Linked DNA regions of Azospirillum brasilense. The protein of the gene in region 2 interacts with the protein of the main gene of each other region in a pairwise test. Links are inferred from orthologs where the notes say so. Each region holds a gene or a part of one and is shown on either strand. Other genes may lie near its edges.

Region 1 (5,592 bases), 470 kb from region 2 along the record:
CTCCTCGCCCTGGCCGAGGTCGGCGGTGAAGGTCACCACCTCGCATTGATAGGTTTCCTGGAGCCACTTCAGGATCACCGAGGTGTCGAGGCCGCCCGAATAGGCGAGCACCACTTTCTTGATCTGTTTGCCGGACGCACCGCTCATGGGACTACTCACGCGGGTGGGGAAGAATATCGGTGCCGGACAGTAGCCCTACGACCGATGCGAATCAATCGGTCCCGCTCATAAGTCCCCTCTCCCCCTGGGGAGAGGGTTAGGGTGAGGGGGTTGCGCTTCTGCCGAACGTACCGAAACGCACATCCCCCTCACCGGCCCTTCGGGCCACCCTCTGGGACACTCAATCCGTCCCGGCGTCGGCCGCAACGGTGCCCTCCGCGGCGGGGCGGGCAGGCGCCCGGTCCACGAAGGGCCAGCGGATGTAGGCGTAGAGCCACATCGCCAGGATGTCCGCCCCATTGATCAGCAGAACCAGCGCCCACAGCGGGCTGCGCCCGCCCTTGGCCAGCACCCAGCCGCCGAAAATCAGCTTCAGCATCAGCAGGATCGCCATGACGAGGTTGGCGGTCCACGGGTCGGTGGACATGATCGCCGCCCAGGGCTGCCAGTAGACGGCGTTGAGCAGGGCGACGACGGACTCGAGCATCTCCATCACGCGGCCCTCCGCGCCTTGCGCGGCCGCGCCGGCCCGTCGACCAGGACGCGCGCCGGCCATCGCCGCATCGTCAGCAGCCCCAGCACGCCGACCAGCCCGATCACCGGCACGAAGATCACCAGCGCCCACCAGGGCGAGAAACCCGCCCGGCGGAAGATGCGCATCAGCGGCCACACCGCCGCGGCGTTGAACAGGAACAGGATCAGGCCGGGATCGACGGCGAACTCAGGCACGGAGCACTCCCAGGGATGGTTCCGGCCTTATCCGGCCAGCGCCGCGTCCTTCTCGGCCAGCACCTTCTCGATGGCGGCGCGGTCGGCGGCGGACAGGCGGACGGACGCGCTCTTCAACTGGCCGCAGGCGGCCATGATGTCCTCGCCGCGGGTGGTGCGGACGGGGCTGGCGTAGCCGGCGTTGTTGACGATGTCGCCGAAGACCTGGATCGCCCGGTCGGTCGAACGCTCGTAGGGGGCGCCCGGCCAGGGGTTGAAGGGGATCAGGTTGATCTTCGACGGGATGCCCTCCAGCAACTTCACAAGGGCGCGGGCGTCCGCCGGGCTGTCGTTGACGCCCTTCAGCATCACATATTCGAAGGTGATGCGCCGCGCGTTGTTCAGGCCGGGGTAGTTGCGGCAGGCGTCCATCAGCTCCTTCAACGGGTATTTCCGGTTGATGGGCATGATGATGTCGCGCAGTTCGTCGGTCACGGCGTGCAGGCTGACGGCAAGGTTGACGTTCAGCTCCTCGCCGCAGCGCTTCATGGCCGGGACGACGCCGGAGGTCGAGAGCGTGATGCGGCGCTTCGAGATCGAGATCCCGTCGCCATCCATGACGATCTTCAGCGCCTTGGCGACGTTCTCGTAGTTAAAGAGCGGCTCCCCCATCCCCATCATGACGATGTTGGAGATCATCCGCCCGTCCGGCGGCGCCGGCCATTCGCCGAGCGCGTCGCGGGCCAGCATGACCTGCGCCACGATCTCCGAGGCGTCGAGGTTGCGCACCAGACGCTGCGTGCCGGTGTGGCAGAAGCGGCAGGTCAGCGTGCAGCCGACCTGTGAGGAGACGCAGAGCGTGCCGCGGTCCTCCTCGGGGATGTGGACGCTCTCCACCTCCTGCCCGTCGGGCATGCGCAGCAGCCACTTGCGCGTGCCGTCCACCGACTTCAGGTCGCGCACGACCGTCGGGCGGGCCACGGCGTAGCTCTCCGCCAGCTTTTCGCGCACCGGCTTGGCGAGCGTGGTCATCACCGCGAAGTCGGTGGCTCCGCGGTGGTAGATCCAGTGCCAGAGCTGGCGGGCCCGGAATTTCTCCAGGCCGACGGACAGCATTTCGGCTTCCAGCTCGTCGCGGGACAGGCCGACAAGGTTCTTGCGCCCGTCGGCGTCAACAGCCGGCAGGGCAAAGGCAGCAGCGTGATTGGAGGCGCTCATGGCCCCCTAAATAGGGCCACGAGCGTCCGGAGTCAAAAGACGAAACGAGGAACGGGCAAGTGAAACGAGCAGCGCTGCTCAGCGTTTCACGCCGCAGGCCTGGTTGATGGCGTCGTAAGCCTGGGCGAAGCCGTCGGTGCTGTAGGTATCGGTGGTCTTCGTGCCGCGGCCCGAAACACCCTTCACCAGCATGGACTTGCCCTTGGCGTCGCGCATCGCGGCGGTGACGGCCTTGTCGGTGTCGGCGTCGCGCGCCCAGGCGGTCTCGCCGTCGGTGAACAGCTTGAAGGTCTTGCCGCCCACCTCCACCGTCGACTCGCTGTCCTTCTTGAGGGGATAGCCGACGATGAAGCTGACGACGTCCAGCGCCTTCTCCGCCGGGCGGTGGGTGACCAGCACATGGATGTCCCCGCGCTTGGCCGCGGCGGGTTCCTTCTTCTTGGGCTGGCTGGACATATAGCAGACCTTGTGCCCGCCCTCGTCGAAGGCGAAGGCGTTCCAGTCCTTGAAGGTCCCCAGCAGGCGCGGGTCGGCGGCAGCGGCCGTGGCAACAGTTGCGGCGAGGATCGGACCGGCCAGAAGCAGAGCGGCGCCGGCGGTGCGACGGATGGTGCGAATGGGCAACATCGGTTGGCGAAGGCTCGAATGGTTTCGCGGACGGGTTCGGGAGTGGGTCGGACCCTACCCCAATTCGGGGAGGCTTTCCAGGGCCGCCGCCCCGTCCCGGCGGCGAAGTCACGGGTTGTTCCAACGGCCGGTCCTGCAATCGATCGCTCGATTTCGTATCGAAAGCCGGTGATCCGACGGAGGGTGGGGCGCGTAGAAGGCCCATCGAACACCCGATCCAACGCCGGACCGAACGCCGCAGCACACCCATGACACCCTTGGCCGCACGACCCCATGACGGTGCACAGGATGCGGAGACGCGCCAAACACGCTTTGCAGCGGGGCGCTCCGCGCACCATGTGTTGCGGGGCTTGCCTCCGGGCGCAAAGCCCATGCGCGCGGAAACGGCGCTCCCGAAGACGTGCCCGAAGGCGTGGATGCAGGATCTCGGTTCCCCAGCCGCCGGCACCGACCGGACGTTCGAAGAACTGCTGACGGCGGTCGGGCGGGATCGTGACCGCACGGCCTTCGCGGCCCTGTTCGGGCATTTCGCCCCGCGGTTGAAGGCTTATCTGCGTCGCCAGGGCTGCGACGCGGGTGGTGCGGAGGAGTTGGTGCAGGACGTGATGCTGTTGGTGTGGCGCCGCGCGGAGACCTATGACCCGACCCAGGCGTCCGCCGCGACCTGGATGTTCACCATCGCCCGCAACAAGCGGATCGACGCGCTGCGGCGGGAGCAGCGGCCGGAGATCGACCCCGCCGACCCCACGTTGGTCCCCGACCCGATGGAGAGCGCCGACGACGGGGTGGCGGCGCGCGAGACCGCCGGCCGCCTCCAGGCCGCGCTGAGGACCCTGCCGCCGGAACAGGCCGACCTGCTGCGTCTGGCCTATTTCGAGGACAAGCCGCACAGCCTGATCTCCGCCGAACAGGGCATTCCGCTGGGCACCGTCAAGTCGCGCCTGCGGCTGGCCATGGAACGGCTGCGCAAGGCCATGAGGGACTCCCGATGACCGTGCCCACCCACCATCCCGGCGACACCCTGCTGATCGACTATGCCGGCGGCGCTCTGGGCGAGGCGGCGTCGCTGATCGTGGCGACCCATCTGGCGCTGTGCCCCTGCTGCCGCCTGAACGTCGCCGAGATGGAGGCGGTCGGCGGCGCCCTGTTGGAGAGCATCGAGCCGGAGGAGGTCGACCCCGCCTGCCTGGAGACGGTGCTGGCCCGGCTGGACGACCTGCCGCCCCTGCCCCGTGTCCCCCGGCCGAAGCTGGTCTGCCAGCCGGCCGAGGTGCCGCTGCTGCCCGAACCGCTGCGCCGCTACGTCGGCAACGACCTGTCGCGCCTGCCCTGGAAACGGCTGATGCGCGGCATGGACTGCTACGACATCCCGCTGGGCTTCCCGCTCGAGTCCGGTTCCGAACGCCGCGGCAAGGCCCGGCTGATGCGGCTGGCCAGCGGCGTCGGACCGCCGCACCACACCCACCGGGGGATCGAGCTGACCCTGGTGCTGGACGGCGGCTTCACCGACGATCTGGGCCAGTTCGCCCGCGGCGACCTGTCCGTCGCCGACGACTCCGTGCGCCACCGCCCGGTGGCCGACGAGGAGGGCTGCCTGTGCCTGGCGGTCACCGACGCGCCGCTGCGCTTCACCGGCGCGCTGGGGCTGATCCTCAACCCCTTCGTGAAGTTCTGAGCCCCGGGGCAGGGCTCACGGCTGGAGGTTCGCCGCCGAAAAGCGACGGACGCGATCATCGTCCAACCGCGTCACTCGATGCGCACGATGTTGACCGACCCGTCCGCCCCCTTGTCGAAGCGGTAGCTGCCGCCCTGCGCGGCCATCTGGTTGAAGACCTCGACCACCCGCCGCGACCGGGCGGCCTGACGGGCGTGGAGGGCCAGCAGCTCCGGATGGACCAGCCCCATGCAGGACAGCGGAAGCCCTTTCCCCCGCATGGCGGCCAGGCCGGGATGGGCGGCGAGGCCATCCGGATTGGCGAAGATCACCGTGTTCTGTCGGTACCAGAATTCGACGGACGGGTCGGCCCACAGGACAGGGCGCAGGATGTCGAAGGCCTCGTAGCCGCGGGAGAGGAACTTCCCGGCCCAATGGCTCTGCCATTGCTCGTTGATGTGGCCGTTGCCCCCTGGCCGGGGATGGCGGCCCCGAACAGCACCACGTCGCCATGGCGGCAAAGATCGTCGACAAAGCCTTCGGCGCGCTCCTCCGGCAGATGCTCGGCCACCTCCAGCGACAGGACGAGGCCGAACCGCCGCCCCAGATCGAAAGGCTGCGACAGGTCGTGGGCGCTGAAGCGGGACGGATCGATGCGCAGACGGTCGCGGCGCACATAGTCGCCGTCCAGCCCCTGGACGTCGGCGATCCCCGCCTCCGCGAAGGCCCGGAGGAAGGTGCCGACCCCGCACCCGACGTCGAGGACCGACTCCGCCCCCACCCAGCCCAGCACAAGCGGCGCGATGACCCGTGCGGAACGGAGCGACCCTTCCTCCTGGATGTCGTAGAAGCGGTCGTCGTAGAGCGGATCGGACATCGAACGTCTCCTTCGGGGTGGAACGGGGCGGCTCCTGGCTGCGAGGCCCTGCTCCGGATCACTCGTCGTCGCGGACGATCACCGGCTTCGGGATGCCGCGCATGCGGCGGCGGCGCTCGGGGTTGCGCATGATCTGGCGGCCGTGCTGGTGATCGCGCAGCGGCTCGGTCGGGCCGCCGACGCGCACCGGCCGCTCGGCGAAGCGGCCCAGGCTGATCATCCGGTCGTACATCACCAGGGCGCCGGCCACCCCGACGTTGATGCAGAACTTCATCGGGATCTTCACCGTGAAGTCGCAGCGCTCCAGCAGCGGTTCGGAGAGGCTGCCGCGCTCCGGACCCAGCACATA
Region 2 (8,254 bases):
GGCTGGTCGCCGCACGAGAGCCAGCAGCAGCCGCTCAAGCCCGGCTGCGGGGAGATTCCGTTGGGCGAGGCGCTGAAGGGATCGGCGGAAAAGCTTCAGTAATCCGGAGCGGGGCGGGAGTCAGCGCGGTTCGGATCGTCACCCGATCATCCGGACCGCCATCCAGCCCAGCACGCCGGCGTTCACCACCATGATGACCGGCGCCGCCCGCGCCACCGCGGACCGCCAGGTGCGCCCCGCCAGATGCCCGGCGAGGCCGACCGCCAGCAGGCTCGGCAGGGTGCCCAGCGCGAAGGCCGCCATGCCGAGCGCCCCGGTCAGCGCGCTGCCGCTCGCCGCCGCCACCGCCACGGCGCCATAGAGAAGACCGCAGGGGATGAATCCCAGCGCCAGCCCAAGCCCGTAGCCGCGCCAGCCCGTGGGGTTGCCGAACAGGGGACGGGCCAGCCTCGACACCCGGTCGCCCCACCAGCGCTGCACCGCGCCGTCGAGCTTCGGCATCCAGGCGGTCAGCCCCTTCACCGCATAGCCGAGGAAGAACAGCGCCGCGAAGGCCAGCAGCGCCACCGACAGCCATTTCAGCCCCGGCAGCGCCCCGACATGGCCGGCGACCATCGCCGCCGCCGCGCCGATCAGCGTGTAGGTGGTGCCGCGCCCCAGATGGTAGGGCAGCACCGCCGCACCGGCCAGTCGGTGGAACTCGCTCATCCGCGAAGCCGGGACCTGCTCCAGCCGGGCGGTGACCTGGGCCAGGACGAAGGGGCCGCACATGCCCGCGCAGTGGGTCGATCCCCCGACCAGCCCGGCGGTCAGCAGCGCCACCAGCAGCCCGCCGTCGCGGTCGATGACGACGGCGCACTGGTTGAGGCCGGCTTCGAGAAGCGTCAGGGCCGAGTGGGTGTCCAAGGCGGACCTCCGGTTGGAAGACCGCCCGTGTATAGGGGAAGCCCGCCGCGAAGGCCATGACCTGAGTCAACGGGCGCCGGCCCGCGCCGGGTCGGCCTTCGGGATCAGGTCTCGGAACCGGACTGCGCCACCTCATGCACCTCGACCGGCTGGGAGGCGTGGCGGTTCATGATCTCCAGCGCCTGCCGCTCGCGCCCGGCGTCGGCCAGATTGACCCACAGCAGGATGCCGCCCTTGTCGAGGTGCTGCAGCATCGGCTCGTTGCGCTTGTCGGTCAGCCAGTTCGACATGACCGAGCCCATGGCGCCGCCGCCCACCCCCGCCGCGGCCGCCGCGGCCGCCGCGGCCAGGGCCGTGCCGCCGGTCGCCAGGACGGCGCCGGTCGCCAGGATCGCCCCGACATAGGCCGGGAACCCCACCGCCACGCCCTTCACGCTGCCGACATCCTCCGGCGAGACGTAGGACTGGCGCGGCGCGTCGGGGTCGTGGGCGATGTCCTCCGCCCGCTCCGGCACATGGCCGAGATGGTCGCGGATGGTCTGGTCGTTGGCGAGCACGCTCAGCTCATGGCGCTGGAAGCCGGCCAGGGTCAGCTCATCGACGGCCTTCTGCAGGGCGTCGCGGCTGGCGAAGATGCCCACGGCCTCGCGCACGGCGCCGCGCAGATGGCCGCCGGAGCGGTTCGCGTTCACATCGTTCTCGAAGGTCATGGCGGTCTTCCCCTGTTGCGCTTCCCGGTCGCTGTTCAACCATGGGCGCGAAGCGGAGGTTCCCGCCGGGACATCGGGCGGCGTCAGGGCGTTCCCGCGGCGGCGGGCGGGGTCACCGTGCCCCGCGGCTCCGGCATGGTGCCGAGGAACCACCACAGGCCCAGCGCGATCAGCGCGGCCTTCACCGCCAGGAACAGGGCGGCGTGGCAGGCGAGCGGGTTGCGGGCGAGCGGGTTGCGGACCATGGGCGGCTCCATTGCAGCGGGTCGCCGTCGCCAAACCGGGCCAAACTGGATAGTATCCCCGGCCGAAAGACGGATCACACACGGATCGCACAAAAGGACGCGCCATGAAACGGTTGCTGATGCTCAGCCTGCTGGCCCTCGGCCTGACCGCCCCCGTCGCCGCGCCGGCCCTGGCCCAGATCAACCTCCTGGAAGGCCCCTCCATGGTCAAGGCGGTGACGTCCAACGACGCCAGCGCGCTGCGGCTGCTGCTGCTGAAGGGGGAGAACCCGAATCAGGTCGACGCCAGCGGACGGCCCGTCCTGCTGGTGGCCATCGGCAACGGCCATCCGGAGCTGGTGCGGCTGCTGCTGGACGGCGGGGCCAACCCCAACCGCGCCGACAAGGCCGGCAACACCCCGCTGCACTACGCGGTGGAGGCCGACGCGCCGGAGGTGGTGGACCTCCTGCTGGCCAAGGGCGCCAAGGTCGACCAGGACAACCGCCAGGGGGTCACCCCGCTGATGACCGCGGCGCGCTTCGGCCGCGTCGATCTGGTGGAGCGGCTGCTGAAGGCCGGGGCGCAGGCCGACCGCACCGACTTCACGGGCCGCACGACGCTGAGCTGGGCGCAGGACAGCCGCAACGCCCGCGTGGCGAACCTGCTGCGCCAGGCCGGAGCGCGCTGAGGCCGCTATGGGCGACGCCCCGCTCACCGCCATTCTCGGCGCCGCCCCCCTGAACGGTCCGGGGCCGCTGTTCCTGCTGCTGCTGGCCCTTGCCATCGACGCCGCAGCCGGCGACCGGATCGGGCGCGTCCTGCCCGACCCGGCGGCGCTGGCGCAACGCGTCTGCGCCTGGGCCGACCGGCGGCTGAACCGGGTGGAGCGCGGCAAGACCGCCCGCCTGCTGCGCGGCGCGCTGGTCGTTCTGGCGCTCGTTCTGGCCGCCGTCGCCGTCGGCCTGATCGTCGAGCGGATCGGCGCGCAGAGCCGCGGCTGGCTGCTGGAGCTGGCGGTGATCCTCGCCACCCTGCGCGGACGGAGCGCCTGGGCGCGGGTGCGCGCGGTGCGCCGCGCCCTGGACAAGGGCGGTGTCGTCCCGGCGCGGGAGGCCGTCGCCCCCCTCACCCGCCGCCACGCCTTCAGCCTGGACGAGCACGGCATCGCCCGCGCCGCCATCGAGGCCGCCGCCAAGGGCTTCGCCCGCAAGCTGGTGGCCCCGGTCTTCGGCTACGCCCTGCTGGGGGTTCCCGGCCTTCTGGTCTGGGCGGTGGTGGACGGCGCCGACACCGCGCTGGGCCACGCCGGCGTCCGGCACGAGCGTTTCGGCCAGACCGCGGCGCGGCTGGACGACGCGCTGAACGCCATCCCGGCGCGGCTGGCGGCGGTTCTGCTGGCGCTGGCCGCGCCCTTTGCCGGGGCGAAGGCCGGCGGCGCCTTCCGCACGATGATGCGGGACGGCGGCAAGGCGGCCTCCCTCAACATGGGCTGGCCGACCGCGGCCATGGCCGGCGCGCTGGGTCTGGCGCTGGGCGGGCCGCACCGCGACGGCGGCGTGGTCATCACCGAAGCCTGGATCGGCGACGGCCGCGCCCGCGCCACCGCCGCCGACATCGGGCGGGCGCTGGCGGTCTACGCCGTGGCCGGGTTGATCCTGGCGCTGCTGGTGGCGCTACTGCTGTGGGGGATCGCGGGGCTATAAAGCGCGGGTGCGGGGGACAAGACTTCACACGGATTGCACGGACGATTTCACGGATTACACGGATTTTTATTTATTTGTCCACTCCATCCCTGTTGCCTCACGCAAGAAAAGCTGGCTTCCGATATATATTATTTAAAAAAATCCGTGAAATCCGCGCGTCGATCCGTGAAATCCGTGTGAAGTCTTGCCCGCCACGCCGCGACCCGCCCAAGAAAAAAGGCGCGATCCCGAGGGACCGCGCCTTTTTCATGTCAGCGGCGAACCGCTGTTACCACTTGGACGCCCGGTGCGCCGGCTTGCCGCCCTGGGAGTCGCGGCGGGCGTGACCGCCGTGCTCGTTGCGGGCATGGTCGCTGCGGCCATGCTCGTTGCGGTTCGCCGGACGGCCCTGCGGACGGCCCGAATTGCCGGCAGACTCGCCACCACCGTTGGCGTTGCGCACCCACGGCTTCTTGTTGTAGCCGCCGCCGTTGCCGCCACCCGGACGGCCACCCGAACGACCCGCCGGACGGCCGCCGCCGCCGGTCTGGAACGGACGCTGCGGCTCCAGGCCCGGAACGACGTGGATGTCGAGGCGGGTGCCGGTGTAGCGCTCGATGCGGAACAGGGCATCGCGGTCGGCGCGGGCGGCGAAGGAGATCGCCACGCCCGAGGCGCCCGCACGGCCCGTGCGGCCGATGCGGTGGACATAGTCCTCCGCCGAGCGCGGCAGGTCGAAGTTGATGACGTGGGTGATGTCGCGCACGTCGATGCCGCGCGCCGCCACGTCGGTCGCCACCAGCAGGCGGACCTGACCGGTGCGCAGGCGCTGGAGCGTGCGGTTGCGCTTGAACTGGTCCATGTCGCCGTGCAGGGCGGCGGCGGCGTGGCCGGCGTCGCTCAGCTCCTCGGCCAGCGCATCGGCGTCGCGCTTGGTGGCGGCGAAGATGATCGCCTTGCCGACCTCGGGCAGGTCCGCGAAGTGCTTCAGCAGGCGGCGCTTATGGTCCATGTCGTCGGCATGGTGCAGGCGCTGCTCGACGTTCACCGAGGTGGTGGCGCTTTCCACGGCGACGCGCACCGGGTTGCGCAGCAGGTTGCCGGCGAGCTGGGCCATGCGGCGGTCCAGCGTGGCGGTGAACAGCAGCGTCTGGCGGTTGTCCGGGCAGCACTTGGCGATGGTCTCCACATCGTCCAGGAAGCCCATGTCCAGCATGCGGTCCGCCTCGTCCAGGATCAGCACCTCGACGGCGCTGAGATCGATGCGGTTGCGCGACACATGGTCGAGCAGGCGGCCCGGCGTGGCCACCATCACATCCACCGCGCGCGACAGCAGGCGGAGCTGGTCGCGGTAGGGCATGCCGCCGACCACGTCCACGATGTTGTACTTCATGAACTTGGCGTACTTGCGGGCGGCGTCGGTGACCTGCTTGGCCAGCTCGCGGGTCGGGGCCAGAACCAGCACGCGCGGAGCGGCCACGCCGAGGCGCGGCAGGTCGACGGTGCGGGTCAGCGCCGGCAGCATGAAGGCGGCGGTCTTGCCGGTGCCCGTCTCGGCGGTCGCCAGGATGTCGCGGCCTTCCAGGGCCGGCGGGATCGCCTCGGCCTGGACCGGGGTCGGGGTGTTGTAGTCGAACGCCTCAAGCGCCTTCACGACGAGCGGGTGGACGCCCAGCCCGGCGAAGGCGTTGGGGGTAACGGTGTCGGTGGTGTCGGTCACGGTCGCGTCGGCGGCGGCAACCTCGGTGACGGCGGTCTCGACGACAGAAGTCTCGGCGACGGCGGTCTCGACAACGAGGGCGTCGGCGGCGGTCATTTCGATGGACGACAAGTAGGGTAACCTTTCCTCAGGACCAAGACGGCGCACGGCCGCCGCACCAGGATGGTGAGCGGTGGAACGCCGGCGTTTTCGCCGGGAGGAGGTCGGAAGAGGGAGAGGCGTCTGTCCGAAGCAACGGGCGACCGGGTCCCAAGGAAGGCCGTCCCGCAATATCAAAGCGCGTCTCGCTCAAGAGACGCGCGAGCCTCCAGCGATCAAGACGCCTTACATAATGGGTTGCGCTGCACAATCCAAGAAGATTCTTTCACGCCCCCGGTCGTGTCGTGTCCCCGGCGGCGGGTGCCTGCCGTGCGCGCAGCGCATCCCGGATCTCCTCCAGCAGAACCTCCTGGCGGGGCGGCGCCTTCGGCTTGGAATCCTGGAGGAAATGCAGGCGGTTGACCTGCCGCACGATGAGGAACAGCGCCCCCGCCACGATGAAGAAGTTGATGAGCGCGTTGATAAAGCGGCCATAGTTGATGGTCGCCGCCCCCGCCGCCTCCGCCGCGGCGAGGCTCTCGTAATGGCCGCCGGACAGGTTCAGGAAATAGTTGGAGAAGTCGATCCCGCCCATGATCCAGCCGATGGGCGGCATCAGCATGTCCTTGACCAGCGAGTTGACGATGCCGGTGAAGGCCGCGCCGATGATGATGCCGACGGCCAGCTCCACGACGTTGCCGCGGCTGATGAAGGTCTTGAATTCCTGCAACATGGCTGCGCTCCCGCTTGTTGACCGGAAGAACGCCACAGCCCAGCCGAAGTTTCCCGGGCCGCAAAAGGAAAGGGGCCGGACCCTGCGGCCCAGCCCCCTCCGAAACGTCCCCGGCGGCGTTCTTCCCGACGGTGCTTACGCCACCTTGCCGTGGCAGTGCTTGTACTTCTGGCCCGAGCCGCAGGGGCAGGGCGCGTTGCGCGGCGTGTTCGCCCAGGCGTTGGGGTCGGCGCCCGGCACCACCGAGGCGGCGGCCTCGCGACGGACCATGCCGGCGGGCAGCGGCGCGTCGGCCGGCGGATAGCCCTGGGCGGCCCCGGCTCCCGCTTCCGCCATGGCCAGCGCCGGATCGTCGCGGCCCTCGTGCATCTCCTGCGGCGGACGGGCGTACAGCTCCTCCGGCTGCGGGGCGATGCGGATCTCGACATGCATCAGCACGGCGGTCACCTGCTCGCGCAGGGTCGTCAGCATGGTCTCGAACAGCTCGAAGGCTTCCCGCTTGTACTCGTTCAGCGGGTCCTTCTGGGCGTAGGCGCGCAGGGAAATGCCCTGGCGGAGATGGTCGAGCTGAAGCAGGTGATCCTTCCATTCCTGGTCGAGGATCTGCAGGAGCAGGCTCTTCTCCACATGGCGCATCGTGTCGGCGCCGTAGGTCTCCACCTTCTCCGCGTATTTGCGGTCGGCCGCCTCGCGGACGCGCTCCTCGATCTCCGGCTCGGCGATGCCCTCCTCCTTGGCCCAGTCGGCCACCGGCAGGTCCATGCCCAGGAGGCGGTTCACCTCCTCGTGCAGGCCGGCGATGTCCCAGGCCTCGGAGTAGGAGTTCGGCGGGATCGCCTTGTTGACCATGTTGGCGATGACCTGATGGCGCATCTCCAGGACGGTCTCGGCGATGTCCTCCGTGTCCATGATCTCGCGGCGCTGCTCATAGACGACCTTGCGCTGGTCGTTCATGACGTTGTCGAACTTGAGCAGGTTCTTGCGGACCTCGAAGTGGTGGGCCTCGACCTTGGTCTGGGCCTTTTCCAGCGCCTTGTTGATCCAGGGGTGGATGATCGCCTCCCCCTCCTTCAGGCCGAGGCGCTGGAGCATGCCGTCCATGCGCTCCGACCCGAAGATGCGCATCAGGTCGTCGTCCAGCGACAGGAAGAACTTGGAGGCACCCGGATCGCCCTGGCGGCCCGACCGGCCGCGCAGCTGGTTGTCGATGCGGCGGCTCTCGTGCCGCTCCGTGCCGACGACATAGAGGCCGCCGGCCTGCTTGACCAGCTCGCGCGCCTCGGCCACCTCGGCCTCGATCTGCTTGATCTTGGCGTCGCGCTCCGGCCCGTCGGGCAGGTTCGCCAGCTCCATCTGGATGCGCATCTCGACGTTGCCGCCGAGCTGGATGTCGGTGCCGCGGCCGGCCATGTTGGTGGCGACCGTGACGGCGCCCGGACGGCCCGCCTGGGCGACGATGTAGGCTTCCTGCTCGTGGTGGCGGGCGTTCAGCACGTTGTGCGGGATGCCGCGCTTCTTCAGCAGCTCGGCGATCAACTCCGACTTCTCGATGGAGGTGGTGCCGACCAGAACCGGCTGCTGGCGCTTGCGCGCGTCCTCGATCAGGTCGATGATCGCGTCGTACTTCTCCGACGCCTTGCGGTAGACCTCGTCGTCCATGTCCTTGCGCTGGACCGGCACGTTGGTCGGCATGTCCACGACCTCAAGGCCGTAGATCTCCGCGAACTCCGCCGCCTCGGTCATTGCCGTGCCGGTCATGCCGGCCAGCTTCGGGTAGATGCGGAAGTAGTTCTGGAAGGTGATGGAGGCGAGCGTCTGGTTCTCGCGCTGGATCGTCACCTTCTCCTTGGCCTCCAGCGCCTGGTGCAGGCCTTCCGAGTAACGGCGGCCCTCCATCATGCGGCCGGTGAACTCGTCGATGATGATGACCTTGTCGTCCTTGACGATGTAGTCCTTGTCGCGCTGGAACAGCGTGTAGGCGCGCAGCGCCTGCTGGGCGTGGTGGACCAGCGCCACGTTCTGGATGTCGTAGAGGCCGCCCGACTTCAGCAGCCCGGCCTCGGCCAGAAGCTGCTCCATATGCTCCTGCCCGGCCTCGGACAGGCTGACCGTGCGGTTCTTCTCGTCCATCTCATAGTCATCCCGCGTCAGCTGCGGGATCAGGCGGTCGACCTGGATGTACATGTCCGACGAATCGGTC

What was found. Proteins that work in one complex are often made in the same cells at the same time.
Region 1: the proteins of D3869_RS06550 (region 2) and rlmN interact in binary tests that used the Escherichia coli proteins (3 or more experiments, as listed by UniProt). The link is inferred for Azospirillum brasilense from one-to-one orthologs.

Annotation. Positions count from the first base shown.
Region 1 is NZ_CP032345.1:1,805,725-1,811,316, reverse strand. The notes cover bases 1-2,944. They hold rlmN (23S rRNA (adenine(2503)-C(2))-methyltransferase RlmN), read right to left. Parts: upstream 2,086-2,944; coding sequence 916-2,085; downstream 1-915. Other genes in these bases: D3869_RS08750 (invasion associated locus B family protein), read right to left, coding at 2,164-2,712; D3869_RS08760 (hypothetical protein), read right to left, coding at 652-888; D3869_RS08765 (hypothetical protein), read right to left, coding at 341-652; D3869_RS08770 (argininosuccinate synthase), read right to left, coding at 1-147. Outside these bases: D3869_RS08745 (sigma-70 family RNA polymerase sigma factor), read left to right, coding at 3,129-3,704; D3869_RS08740 (ChrR family anti-sigma-E factor), read left to right, coding at 3,701-4,387; D3869_RS08735 (hypothetical protein), read right to left, coding at 4,459-4,698; D3869_RS08730 (class I SAM-dependent methyltransferase), read right to left, coding at 4,695-5,243; D3869_RS08725 (RNA methyltransferase), read right to left, coding at 5,302-5,592.
Region 2 is NZ_CP032345.1:1,333,468-1,341,721, forward strand. What follows is about bases 3,084-6,039. They hold D3869_RS06550 (DEAD/DEAH box helicase), read right to left. Parts: upstream 5,355-6,039; coding sequence 3,813-5,354; downstream 3,084-3,812. Other genes in these bases: D3869_RS06545 (cobalamin biosynthesis protein CobD/CbiB), read left to right, coding at 3,084-3,544; mscL (large conductance mechanosensitive channel protein MscL), read right to left, coding at 5,608-6,039. Also shown: D3869_RS06525 (methyltransferase domain-containing protein), read left to right, coding at 1-102; D3869_RS06530 (sulfite exporter TauE/SafE family protein), read right to left, coding at 139-906; D3869_RS06535 (general stress protein), read right to left, coding at 1,011-1,616; D3869_RS33005 (hypothetical protein), read right to left, coding at 1,700-1,861; D3869_RS06540 (ankyrin repeat domain-containing protein), read left to right, coding at 1,966-2,529; more of D3869_RS06545, read left to right, coding at 2,537-3,083; more of mscL, read right to left, coding at 6,040-6,054; preprotein translocase subunit SecA, read right to left, coding at 6,190-8,254. UniProt on the Escherichia coli protein: DEAD-box RNA helicase involved in the assembly of the 50S ribosomal subunit at low temperature. Exhibits RNA-stimulated ATP hydrolysis and RNA unwinding activity. Acts before DeaD.